Regions from separate parts of the Gracilibacillus saliphilus genome, predicted to be linked through region 2. Evidence: predicted binding sites of a transcription regulator. Region 2 holds the regulator's gene; each other region holds the start of a gene.
What was found. The regulator LexA, encoded in region 2, represses DNA repair genes until DNA is damaged. The targets are predictions, from matches to a motif close to CGAACATATGTTCG.
Positions count from the first base shown of each region.

Region 1 (4,353 bases), 700 kb from region 2:
CATCCTTAGAACCGTATCTACCAAAGAAAAAAGAACTAAAAAAAGACCCATTAATGACGTCGCAATATACGCCACGTTGGCTATTTGAGTTAATTCAAAATGGAGTTGATGCGATAGCAGAAGCAGCCTTATTCCAATTCCCAGTTCTATTTGTCTACGATCAAAAAGATCCGATCATACATCCTCGTTTTATTCAAGATTTTTTCCATTCCGTTTCGATACCGGATAAGCATTTCGTTACGTTTAATGATGGATTCCATCATCCGTTACAAGCCCACTATCGAGATTTAGCACTGGATAATGTTATGCAATGGATCAATAAGCGGTTATGAGTAATATAATAAAGATAAAACAACCTCAAAATTATTATTTATTCAGGCAAGGGAATGCTTTTTCCTCGGAACAGGATTTCGCTTCCGGGGATAAGTGCTCCGCTTCCGGAGATATTCGCTTCTCTTCCCTGGATATATTCACTTATCCAGGGAACAGGAGCCCTTTTCCTCGGAAGGGAATGGTTTTTCCTCGGAACAGGATTTCGCTTCCGGGGATAAGTGCTCCGCTTCCGGAGATATTCGCTTCTCTTCCCTGGATATATTCACTTATCCAGGGAACAGGAGCCCTTTTCCTCGGAAGGGAATGCTTTTTCCCCGGAACAGGATTTCGCTTCCAGGGATAAGCGCTCCGCTTCCGCGGGATATTCGCTTCTCTTCCCTTGATATCCAATAATTACTCAATAGAACGAACAGCAAGTGAAACTAGACTAGTTTAGTTACCCTTATTGTTTTCGCCAGTTAAAATCTATCGTATTTAAGAAAGCTTTTGCTAAAACGGTATGGCCTGTGTGATTGGGATGAACTCGATCCCATGCAATTGCAGCCGGATAGATTTTCTCTAAAACGGTGTTAAATGCTTTTTGTGTATCAACAAATAATGTATCGTGTTCTATCGCAATTTGCTTAACCAATTTACCATACTCATCCATCTTATAACGCATTGGATCGTTGGGGTTAGGTTCGATATAAAAAGGTGTCATCAGCACTAATTGTTTTACTTCTGATTTTGTTTTCTCGACTAGCTCCCGATATGTTTTCTCATATTCATCGATATAAACATGTCGATCTGGAATAAAGGGAGAATCGAATTGGCGCCACACATCATTTATACCGATCATGATGACTAACCAGTCCGGGGCTTGGTCAAGTACGTCTTCCTGCCAACGATTCTTTAAGTCTATAACATTATTTCCAGATATCCCTTTATTTACGACACGAATTCCTAATTCAGGGTATGTCGATTGTAGAAATGAATCAACACTGGATACATATCCAGTTCCTAACGCTTGAAATAATCCTTCCCCCTCTGGTTTCGCACGATCACAATCAGTTACAGAATCTCCAATAAACAATAATTTTTGATTTTTTGCTAGCTTCATTTTGTCCTCCTATTATATTAAGATATTCGATTAACTCCAGGATTAGTAAAGATATCATACTCATCTCGACTAGTAGTAGAAAATTCGGAAACAATTGCACCTTGGTCTGTTGCTTGGAACCAATGCAACGTATTCGGTGGAATTGTATATTGTTCACCTGGGTTCAATTCAATCTCGTGAAATACGGTATAATATGCTTCACTTTCTTTCGGAATTGTTGCTTGGATCGGTTCCGTCGGTTCTCCTTCTACATATAAATAAACTTTACCTGCCCGACAGCGAAATGTTTCTTGCTTCCCTTCTGTTTGACCAATCGGGGGATGCTTATGCTCAGGGCATGTTTGATTTGGGAACAAGACAAGTTCTTTAGCACAATAGTGGGAATTATTTTCATATGTAATTAACTGTAAGCCTTCTTGCTCTAATCGATTTAGACCAAAATCAGCAATTTCCACTCGTTGCTTTTCTACTTCCGTTAAAAATAACCCTGCCTTTGTTAAAGTTTCAATAGTTTTTCGTTGAGCTTCTTTTCGATTCATTTGTATCACCACCCATTCATTTATATGATGTTGTACACACCTATTATTCTATTTAATGAAATACAATTGCTTAAAACAACAGTTATCAAAACGCTTTCAAAACTATTTATTCAAATGTTAGCACATTAAGGTTTCTAAGCCAATATAGTCGTTAAAACTAAATAAAAAAAGGCTGTTTTCGCAAACTTTGTTATTCTTGATTGTTGTTATTTTTGCCAAAAAAGGAACATTTGTTCTATAATAAAAATAAGTAAATATGGAGGTATAATTTATGAGACCTAATCTTACGAAAGATATTAGTGTAGCGATTTTTAAAGATTTTTATTGGTTAAAGGAAGAATTACAATCTTTTTGCAGAGAAAATGGAATAAGTGCTTCTGGTTCAAAAATAGAGATTTCCGATAGGATTGAAATATTTCTTCGGACAGGAGAGATAAAAAAACCTATCAGAAAATCAAAAGTAAATAGGAAGTCAGAGCCACAAGTCGATTTAAGTCTTGATACAGTTATTACGGAAAACCATCGTTGTAGTCAAAATGTTAGAGCGTTTTTTAAGACAGTTATCCCGAAATTTCATTTTTCCACCTATATCCAAAATTATTTTAAAAACAATATTGGAAAAACGTATCGTGATGTTGTAGACGCTTGGTATGAGGAAGAGGAACGGAAAAAAGACCCTTCGTATAAGAAAAACATTGCACCTCAATTTGAATACAATCAATTCATTCATGACTTTTTTGCTGACCCGAAAAATCAAGGAAAAAGTCGAGAAGAAGCAATTAAAGCCTGGAATGAAACCAAGAAACTTCCTGGAAGCAATAAATATATGTCTAATAATAGTTAAGCACTTTTCAACATTTCTACTGTGATGTGATTTTACTTTCGACAAGCAGAAACAAGCATTTGTTTGACACGTTCATCAAATGTTATTTCATTGCCTATTTCAAACCAACGGAACCAATAGAGGTAGTTGTTTAAGTATTTAGTTGCACACCCTGGAAACGCTCCATCCCCCCTTTAAACGGCTATGAGAGTTATTTACGTGCTGAATGTGATACATGCCCTTCTTTACACGTTGTTATTGGCGTTCATTAACCGTTTTGTGTATCAATTCTTTGAGTTTAGCAAACTTCTTGTAGTTCGTTGCTGTATCTGTACATAATGACCAGTTCCTGCTTTTCGTGCGATTAGATTGCCGTTGCGGTCTTGTGCTACCATAACGGCAATTTTAGAGTTAGAAATCCCTCTTTTCTTGTCTTTTTCGCCACGGTTCTTTGGTTTTCTATCGACGACTTCGCAACCTTTTAAAGACTCACGAAAAAAGGTTTCGTCACTCTCAACGATACCTTGAAGTTGATTAAATCCGAGACCACCTAATGCGTTCAAGATTTTTTATCCCCCAATAAAATGCAGTGGAAATGTGTATTTGAAGATGTTTAGCGATTTTCGGCAGCTTGTAGCCTTCTACCATTAATTTAATATATTTCTTCACCCATTCTTCAGGATACCGTGAGTCGGAGAGCGGAGTATTGGTCATATCATTGAAAGATTTCCCACAATCATTACATAGATAGCGTTGTCTTGAACGATATTTACCGTTCCGGTTGACAGAAGTGCTTCCACAATGAACATACCCCAAACCAGAAACGAAGCGGGCTTCACGAATGTTTTTGAGTAATTTTGTGATTTTATCTGGTTCTTCTGGAAACAGGTCTTTTTTCATCGCATTAAATAACGCCATCTGCTCTGAATTTGTTAATTTGCTGAACTCCTCATATACATCTTTCCACATCCTTAACCCCCATTAAATAAACCTTTTAATAGGAAGGTCAAGAAAGCAACCATCTATAAAAAAACAGCCCTTGGATGTGTCCAAAGGGCTATTATTGTTTATTCCAATTTTCTATTCGTACTTACCACCAGTTGTAATTTCCGTATCTGAGAAATTCTCTACGGATGCTCCTTTTTCATAGAAGTTTTTCGCATTTTGTAAAATACCTTCTCTCGTGTAAAAAGGACTCTCTTTCGTTAATGGTAATGTCACTGTTCGCTGGTAGTTGGCAGATTCATAGATTGCTGTAATCAATTCTAAAGTTTGACGTCCTTGTATGCCATCAACCAATACCGGTTTGTTTTCTATAATCGCATCAAGTACATTTTCGATCTGGCCTGGATGTCCTTCATACTCTAAATCTGGCTGACTGTTAAATGCTTCCGTCAATAACTGCTCGAGTTCGGGATCATCATTCGGAAAGCCATTTTCCTTCGAAGTTGACGCCTTTACCTTCCATGGTACGGAGACACGTGCTTTCTTACCTTGGAAGATCAACTGCTGCTCTTCTCCGTGATGAACAACAGAGCTAGTGATTTGCGCTAAGCTCC
Region 1 covers NZ_WJEB01000001.1:140,979-145,331, reverse strand. Annotated here, with positions in the region: gene GHT08_RS00550 (alpha/beta hydrolase) at 1-332, shown strand, start outside; gene GHT08_RS00545 (SGNH/GDSL hydrolase family protein) at 776-1,432, opposite strand; gene GHT08_RS00540 (D-lyxose/D-mannose family sugar isomerase) at 1,450-1,971, opposite strand; gene GHT08_RS00535 (DUF6434 domain-containing protein) at 2,243-2,815, shown strand; partial or broken gene GHT08_RS00530 (IS1595 family transposase) at 2,848-3,763, opposite strand; gene GHT08_RS00525 (Gfo/Idh/MocA family protein) at 3,875-4,353, opposite strand, start outside.
Region 1: the regulator LexA is predicted to act here: its motif matches at 2,195-2,208, upstream of GHT08_RS00535 (DUF6434 domain-containing protein).

Region 2 (4,353 bases):
TGGTCCGTATTTGCTTTTGCATCTGCAATAGCTTGTGAGATGGACTCTGTATCCGTACCATCTTCAACGCGGATTACTTGCCATCCATAAGCTTTAAAACGATCTTCTACATTCTCAGAGAAAGCTTTGTTTAACTCACCATCTAATGAAATATCATTTGAGTCATATAAAGCAATAAGCTTGCCTAATTTTAAGTGACCAGCTAGAGATGCAGACTCATGTGAAACACCTTCCATTAGATCTCCATCACTAACAAGTGCAAATGTATAGTGATCTACTACATTAAATTTATCTTTATTGTATTTAGCTGCCAAGTGTTTTTCAGCCATTGCCATACCAACACTCATCGCAATACCTTGACCTAATGGTCCTGTCGTTGCTTCTACCCCATCGGTATGGTGTACTTCTGGGTGACCAGGAGTTTTGGAATCCCATTGACGGAATCCTTTTAGATCATCAATTGTGACATCATAACCTGACAAGTGAAGTAAGCTGTACAATAACATAGAGCCATGACCTGCAGATAATACAAAACGGTCACGATTAAACCATTTAGAGCTTTTCGGGTTATGATTCATGTGTTGTGTCCAAAGCGTATATGCCATTGGAGCAGCCCCCATTGGCAACCCTGGATGACCAGAATTAGCTTTCTCAATCGCGTCTATTGACAATGTTCTTATTGCATTAATAGACATTTGTTCCATTTGATTTGCCATCTTTTCATTTGTCCCCTTTCAAAATTGCAAAATATGTACGCACATTTATAATCCTATAACGAAATCAGTTTAAAGACAAGTATATCAAGACAAAAAGCGCGTAATTTCTTTAGAAATATCAGTTTTTGCTAAACTTTTATAATTTTTGAAGAAAAAGTAGAATTCTCTACTTTTTCTTCTCTTTTAATCGTTTTAATTTTTCCGGAGTGACATCATTCCCGTTCGGGTCAACCACAGTCATCCCCTTCATATGATTTTTAAATGATTTTCTGACATTTTTCAGATAGGCTTCACGCAAAGATTTTTGTTCCTGCTTTTCTTCATCTGATAAACCTTCTGTTTTCGCTTTATTTGCTAATTCATTAATACGAGCAATTTTTTCCTTTGATAACATAGAGATTTGACACCTCTTTTCTATACCATAATAACGATTGATTTATTCTAGTTTACAATGAAAAAGAGTATACACGAATCGTATACTCTCTCTTTATTCTAATCTTGATTTAATCAGTTTTCAAGTGATTGGTATTCCTGATAACGGCGATGCACAGTTGCTTTAGATACATCGTAACCCATTCCTCTTAAAATCGACGCGATCTCTTGGAAGGTTAAATTATTCCCTTTTAACCTGACTACTTCTTCTATCGGAAATTCTTTTCGTTCTCTACCTTTGGCGAGATGCTGATTAGAAAGATTTTCAGCTGGATTAAATCCATTATTTACTGCCTTCTTCATCCCTCTTTTTATTTTTGCATTGTGTAATTTCCTTTGGTATTCCTCTACTATCGAGACAATTTGTAGTACCATTGAATCGCCTTCCGATAGTTGTAATTCACCATGGTGTGAAAGTGTATATATGTTGACATTTAAGCGATTTAACTGATGAAGTAATGCTATCTTTGTATTTCCTCTTCCAAGTCTTGTTTCATCTTGAATGAGTAGTGTGTCAGCCTTTCCGCTTTGAAACTCCTCTAACATTTCAAAAATACCTTCTCGTTCAATCTCATATCCACTCTGTTTTTCTTCTATTATATTGATGATTTCGAAATTATATTTATTTGCAAACAACTGCAATTCTTCTTGCTGCCGTTTAATAGAAGTTTCTTGCGCTTCCTTTTCTGTACTCACACGACAATAAATGATTGCTTTCGTCATAGATTTACTCCTTCATTTTATAAACTAGTTACTGCTGAAACATAAAAAAAGACAATAGCTAGTATAAAAGCAACCAAATAGAAAATGTCAATCTTAGAAATATTTTTTAACATGATAAATCCCTCCACAGAACTTTTGTTCGTACTTTTATTATACACGAACAGGTGTTCATGTCAACACTTTTCTCGAACGAATGTTTGTAAATCTAATCTTACTATGCTATACTTTGATTAATAAATAATACGTATAAGGGGATTTAAATATGACAAATCTATCAAAACGACAAGAGGAGATATTAGCTTATATTAAAGAGCAAGTAGAGCTAAAAGGATATCCACCATCTGTTCGTGAGATTGGAGAAGCAGTTGGTTTAGCATCAAGTTCAACCGTTCACGGTCATCTAGCCAGATTAGAGAAGAAAGGTTATATTAGACGTGATCCTACTAAACCAAGAGCGATAGAAGTACTTCCACAAGATGGAGAACTGGAAATTCCGAAAACAGAAGCTACATTTGCGCCAGTTATCGGGAAAGTAACGGCCGGTCTTCCTATCACAGCAGTCGAAAATATTGAAGAATATATTCCGATTCCGCACAATGAAATGCATGTAAGTGAACAGTTATTTGTATTGATTATTGAGGGAGACAGTATGATTGAAGCAGGAATATTAGATGGAGACAAGGTAATTGTCAAACAACAAAACACAGCAGAAAATGGAGATATTGTAGTTGCAATGACAGAAGACAGTGAAGCAACTGTAAAACGTTTCTTTAAAGAAAAGGATCATATTCGCTTGCAACCTGAAAATGCAACAATGGATCCGCTAATCTATGATAATGTCAGTATTTTAGGAAAAGTAGTCGGTTTGTACCGAAATATATAGTATATAGACTTAATAAGGTTTAATAAAAAAAGTGCGACCTATAAACGGTAGCACTTTTTTAACTATAATTTTATTACGGTAACTCCATGGCATTAAAAAACTTCCGCTATTTTCCTTTTTTCATAACATAAATTCTGAGCAGTTAAGGACAAATATAAAGGGATAAGAAAATAACCCCGACACTTAAAGTGCCAAGGGTTACCATGAATTTACACTGTTGTTGGAGATTAGCCTAGCAAGCCACCATTTGGTGGTGCAGGTAAAGTGAACGATGGCGGACCATTTGTGTCGTCACAACGGTTTGGATTTACATCACAAATATTTCCTTGTGAATCCTGGATAACTGGACGAGTTACAGTAATCGTTGTGCGTAAAACCACTTTAAATAAAATACCTTCAACTAATTCAATTCCAGCAGCACCTATCACTGGAACTCCAGGTTGAATGAAAGTTCCTTCCACTTCCAGAGGTGTTTCTTGTACGATATCTTGTGGACAAGCTCCTGGAAAATCAGTATGCTCTTGGAACGGAATGGTAGTATCTAAGGTAACTGGTAGTTCGATACCTAAAATTGACACCGTAATAGTAACTGGAAGAAGCCCGATATTAACAACTTTATCCTTAATAACACGAGCATTTTGAGTCACAGCATCCACATTCGGAGTAAGATTAACAGATACAAGATCGTCTAACACTCCTAAACCTGCAAATGCGGTTATAGGTAAAGTCACCTCTGCAACCTTTTGTACCGTTTTTGTTCCAACAAGTGAATTGACAACTACACAATCGTTCGTTAATTTAGCTGGTTCAAGAGCAGGTTTTTTAACATTACACTCGCAGCCTGCCGCTTGTTTTTTAGGTGGACATGGACAATCATGCTTTTTCCTTCTGGTTTTCGGTTTTATAGGAATTTTTCCGGGAACTTCCACTTTTACACCACAATTATGATGAGTCACTTTATTTCATCCCTTTCTGTTGTTTTTTAACCCAATTTCGGATTCTCTATATTTTACTTATTTTGATTGTTTTTGTGTGGGCATTCATTACATAATATGGTGTAAAAGTTCAAATTTTAATTTATGAGTAATTAAAGCTAAGAAATATATTCAAAGAAATGTAATTTAAAATTAAGTTATCAAATAAGAAACTAGTATTATTAACTACTTAACAATAAACAGATAGACTCGCCCATAAATGGAAACGACTTTATCACGGTATGCTATCGTCTGTAAGATTACCACTTCAAACTTCGAGTAACACGATGATAAAGTTATGCTCAGTGGTGGCCAAAAACCTAACTGAACAAAGGCTTTATTTTGAACAAGGAGTACATTCCAAATCGCTCCTTTGTTACAGCGGTTTTTTTGTATTCATGACTCACTAGAATGTTCCATTGTTTAAATTCTGTTGCAATTCTTTCACGACAAGTGAAGGTTCACTTAATTTTCCATCTACCACAGTACCTAGATATTGCTGGAGTTTCCGGATTGTTTGTGGTCCTAAATAACCGTCAATCTTAGCGCCAACCTTACTTTGTAATGCCTTAATAACTAAGCTACCGCCTTTACCAAAAGTGATACCTGATACGATCTTTGAGGT
Region 2 covers NZ_WJEB01000001.1:838,067-842,419, reverse strand. Annotated here, with positions in the region: gene tkt (transketolase) at 1-716, opposite strand, end outside; gene GHT08_RS04095 (DUF896 domain-containing protein) at 883-1,110, opposite strand; gene GHT08_RS04090 (YneB family resolvase-like protein) at 1,224-1,871, opposite strand; gene lexA (transcriptional repressor LexA) at 2,134-2,754, shown strand; gene GHT08_RS04080 (hypothetical protein) at 2,982-3,710, opposite strand; gene GHT08_RS04075 (N-acetylmuramoyl-L-alanine amidase family protein) at 4,135-4,353, opposite strand, start outside.

Region 3 (4,353 bases), on a different contig from region 2:
CCTGCTGGAAAAAGAGAGGGGAAAGAAACACATGAGGAAGGTTTGATCAGAGAAGTGAAGGAGGAAACGGGATACTCTTCGTTGCAAAAACCTATTTTCTTAGGTGAATATTATGTTAATCCAGCTACACAAAATAATAAAATAAAAACTTTTCTAATATTGGAAGCGTTTAAATCACAAGAACAAGACCTAGATGATACGGAGAACATGAAAGTTAGGGTGTTGGATTTCGATCATTTTGGTAATCAATTATTAGGAAATGAAGTGAAAAGTCAGCTATTTACTGTAACAGCTTACCTAATGGCGAAAAATTATATGATGGATTCCTTTTTTCAATCTAGTGAAAGGCTAAAATAACAAGTGGTGATGGAACAGAAAAGAGATAAGGATAATAAGATGACAAAACCAACTGTTACTATTCGTGATTATAACCCTAAATGGGTAGAAAAGTTTACTAAAGAGAGAAATAGGATTATAGAAGTCTTAGGTGATAAAGTTGTTGCAATTGAGCACATAGGAAGCACTTCCATAAAAGGATTAGCAGCAAAACCAATCATCGATATTCTAGTAGGTATACAAAAATTAGAGGAGATAGATCAATTGGTGAATCCTTTGAAGGAAATTGAGTATGAGTATGTTCTTAAACCAGAGCTTAAAAATAGAAAATTTTTTAGAAAGGGCGAGTGGGGAAAGGGCACTTCCCATTTGCATATTTGTGAATATGATAGTAGGGAATGGATTGAAAAGCTATTATTTCGAGATTATCTTAGATTACACCCAGAAGCAGCTCAAGAATATGAGGTCTTAAAGAAAAGTCTTGCTTCAGTATATAAGCATGATCGACAGACATATACAAAGAAAAAAGAACCTTTCATCAAAAATATTGTGGAAAGAGCAAAGAAGGAGAGATAATTTTGCCACAAGCAGTTTTTATTGATAGAGATGGAACAATTGGAGGAAATGACACGGTTATTTTTCCTGGAGAATTTCAATTGTATCCATATGTAAAGGAATCATTAATTGAATTAAAGGAATCAGGTAACCTTATTCTTTCTTTTACCAATCAACCAGTTATCTCAAAAGGGGAAGTAGCAAAAGAAAAATATGATGCAGAATTGAAGCAATTTGGCTTTGATAAAGTGTATCTTTGTCCACACCAACATCACGAGAGATGTCAATGTCGAAAACCATCAATAGGCATGTTATTACAAGCAGCAAAAGATAACAATTTGGATTTAAAAGAGTGTGTAGTTATAGGGGATCGGTGGACAGACATGGTTGCAGCACATGATGCAGGATGTATCAAAATCTTAGTGAAAACAGGTGCAGGAGAAAAAGCGTTTCATCAATATCAAAATCAAGCTTTTTTTGGAAAATGGGCTGAAGTTTCGCCAGAATTCATTGCTAATGATTTTCGTGAAGCAGTAGATTGGCTATTGTCAAAGCAGAGCTAACATACATAAAATAATATAAGGTATTTTTAGAACTGGAGTGCATTTGATGGTAAAATACGTTATTTTTGATTTTGATGGGACACTGGCAGATTCACGCAGAGTGCTTTTGAAAAGTTGGAATATCCTAGCGAAACAGTATTATTTTAGAGAAATAAACTTGAATGAAATGGAAAAGATGAAGAAACTGTCTATCAAGGAAAGAGGTAGATATTTGCAGTTTCCGATGTTTAAAATGCCAATCGTGATGCCTAAGTTCTATCAATTATATCGAGAATCCATAAATGAAGTGAAGCTATATGATGGTATTGCTGAAATGTTAGCTGAATTAGAGAGAAAAGGCTATAAGACTATCATTATATCATCTAATTCAAAAGAAAATATTATGACTTTTCTAAAAAGCAACAAGTTAACGAGTATAACAAATGTTATCTGTTCAAGCAGTATATTTGGAAAAAACAAGTTAATCCACAGATTTTTAAGAGGAAATAACTTGAAGCCCTCAGAAGTAATTTATGTAGGAGATGAAAGAAGAGATATCCTAGCTTGTAAAAAAACTGGCGTTAAAATAATCTGGGTTAGCTGGGGGTATGACTCTTTTGAAGTGGTAAAAAAATGAAACCAGATTTTCGAGTAAATACTCCAGCCGAGATATTGAAAGTGATTTAAAAGGTAAAGCAGTAATAAATCTTTGATGAGGTACTCTGTGTAAGTCGATGTTGATTCTAGGATGTGATAAAAATAAGGTAATTCTTTTAGCGATTCTATTTCCTGGAGAAAATAAGTAAGTAGCCTATTACATTCAAACCAAACACCATTTTCCTTCACAACAGAACATTCGTTTGCTATAATCTATGGTAAAATAGACGTGAAGATAGAGAAAGTAGGTGTTTTCTTTGTTGCGATTTTTAATTGGAAGTGCAACGGTGAATAAAAGTGAGCAATGCTTACAAGAGATAAGACAAGAACTCAAGCAAAATCCTCAAGGACCCCCGATTATCTATTTAGTTCCAGATCAAATGACCTTTCAACAGGAATATGCGTTATTAAATGATCCTGATATAAATGGCTCAATTCGCGGACAAGTCTATAGTTTTTCGCGGTTAGCTTGGCGTGTTATGCAGCTGACTGGCGGAGCAACAAAGAAATACATTACATCAACAGGGATGCAAATGATGCTTCGTAAAATTGTCGAGGAGCGGACTGATGAATGGAAAGTATTCCAGAAGGCCATTGAAAAGCAAGGTTTTATCGAACAACTAGAGGATATGATCACCGAATTCAAACGCTATTGTGTTACACCAGAATTAATTAGTGAACAGTTACAAGAAATGAATCGATTCCAGCATAAGACAATTAGTGAAACAGCGTTACAACATAAATTAGATGATTTAGTTTATATTTATCAGCAGTTGACTACTGCTTTACAAGGTCATTACATGGATAGTGAGGATCAGTTACAACTGTTAGTAGAAAAACTAGAAATGACTAACTTTTTAGAAGGCGCATCTGTTTACATAGATGGCTTTCACCAATTTACGCCACAAGAATTATTAGTGATAGAAGCAATGCTCAAAAAGTGCGAAAATGTCACAGTGACGTTAACGGTTGATGATGTACACGATCCTGAGGTAGTACCGTTAGACCTTTTCTATCAAACAAAGGAAACCTATCATCAATTAGAGCAATTAGCAGAACAAACGATGGTGGAAACAGAAGTCACTCCTCTAACAACAAATGAAAATGCGACAACACCATTTGTTCATTTAGACCGTTATTTTGATAGTCGTCCTGTTCAGAGCTATTCGGAACAAGCACCCGTTCGGATCGCGGAAGCGGTGCACCCACGTGCTGAAGTTGAAGGAACAGCACAGGAAATTGTTCGGTTAGTACGGGATGAAGGGTATCGTTATCGTGATCTTGCTATTCTGATTCGCGAGCCGGATGTTTATCATGATCTCATTATTACTGTTTTTGATGATTATCAGATTCCGACGTTTGTTGATGAAAAAAGGACGATGCTCAATCATCCGTTAATTGAAACGATCAGATCATTGCTTGATGTCATTGAAGGAAACTGGCGATATGATGCAGTCTTTCGCTTGTTAAAAGCAGGGTTTATTCCAAAAGGAGAAGGTAAGCATCGCTTAGATCAAGAGGCAATTGATGAGTTAGAAAATTATGTGTTGGAGTATGGTGTAAGAGGTAGGAACAGATGGTTAAGTGATAAGCCTTGGATATTCCAACGTTTTAAAGGTTTTGATCAATCAGCACAAACAGACCGTGAGCGATCAACACAAGAACGAATTAATGCTTATCGGGAGAAAGTAACAGCAGCACTTGCGGATATTGATCAATTGCTACGGGAATTACCGACGATTAAAGAAAAAGCAATTGCTCTATTTGAATGGTTAGAAACAATTGGAGCACCTGGACGATTGGAGAATATGCGTGATCAATATGATGAAGAAGGAAGAGTCGAAAAAGGACGTGAGCAAGACCAGGTGTGGGATGCGGTGATTCAATTGTTAGAAGAGATTACGGAAGTCGCTGGTGAAGAAACAATGGACTTGCAGACATTCCGTAACGTGTTAGAGTCTGGCTTTGATTCACTAAGATTTTCTCACGTGCCACCGAGTATTGATCATGTTGTGGTAGGTTCAATTGACCGTTCGCGTATGCATGGCATTAAGGTTGCCTTTTTGTTAGGAGTGAATGAAGGAACCTGGCCGATGAAACCTGGTGGAGATGGCCTTATATCAGAAGAAGAACGTGCCTTACTGCATACGCATGGCTTACAATTAGCAGAAGGAAGTAAACGTCAATTGTTAGATGATTGGTTTTATGTTTACTTAGCGTTTACGCTGCCGTCTGATTATTTATGGGTGAGTTATCCAATAAG
Region 3 covers NZ_WJEB01000051.1:8,942-13,294, reverse strand. Annotated here, with positions in the region: gene GHT08_RS21160 (NUDIX hydrolase) at 1-357, shown strand, start outside; gene GHT08_RS21155 (GrpB family protein) at 397-912, shown strand; gene GHT08_RS21150 (HAD-IIIA family hydrolase) at 912-1,454, shown strand; gene GHT08_RS21145 (HAD-IA family hydrolase) at 1,501-2,070, shown strand; gene addB (helicase-exonuclease AddAB subunit AddB) at 2,348-4,353, shown strand, end outside.
Region 3: the regulator LexA is predicted to act here: its motif matches at 2,283-2,296, upstream of addB (helicase-exonuclease AddAB subunit AddB).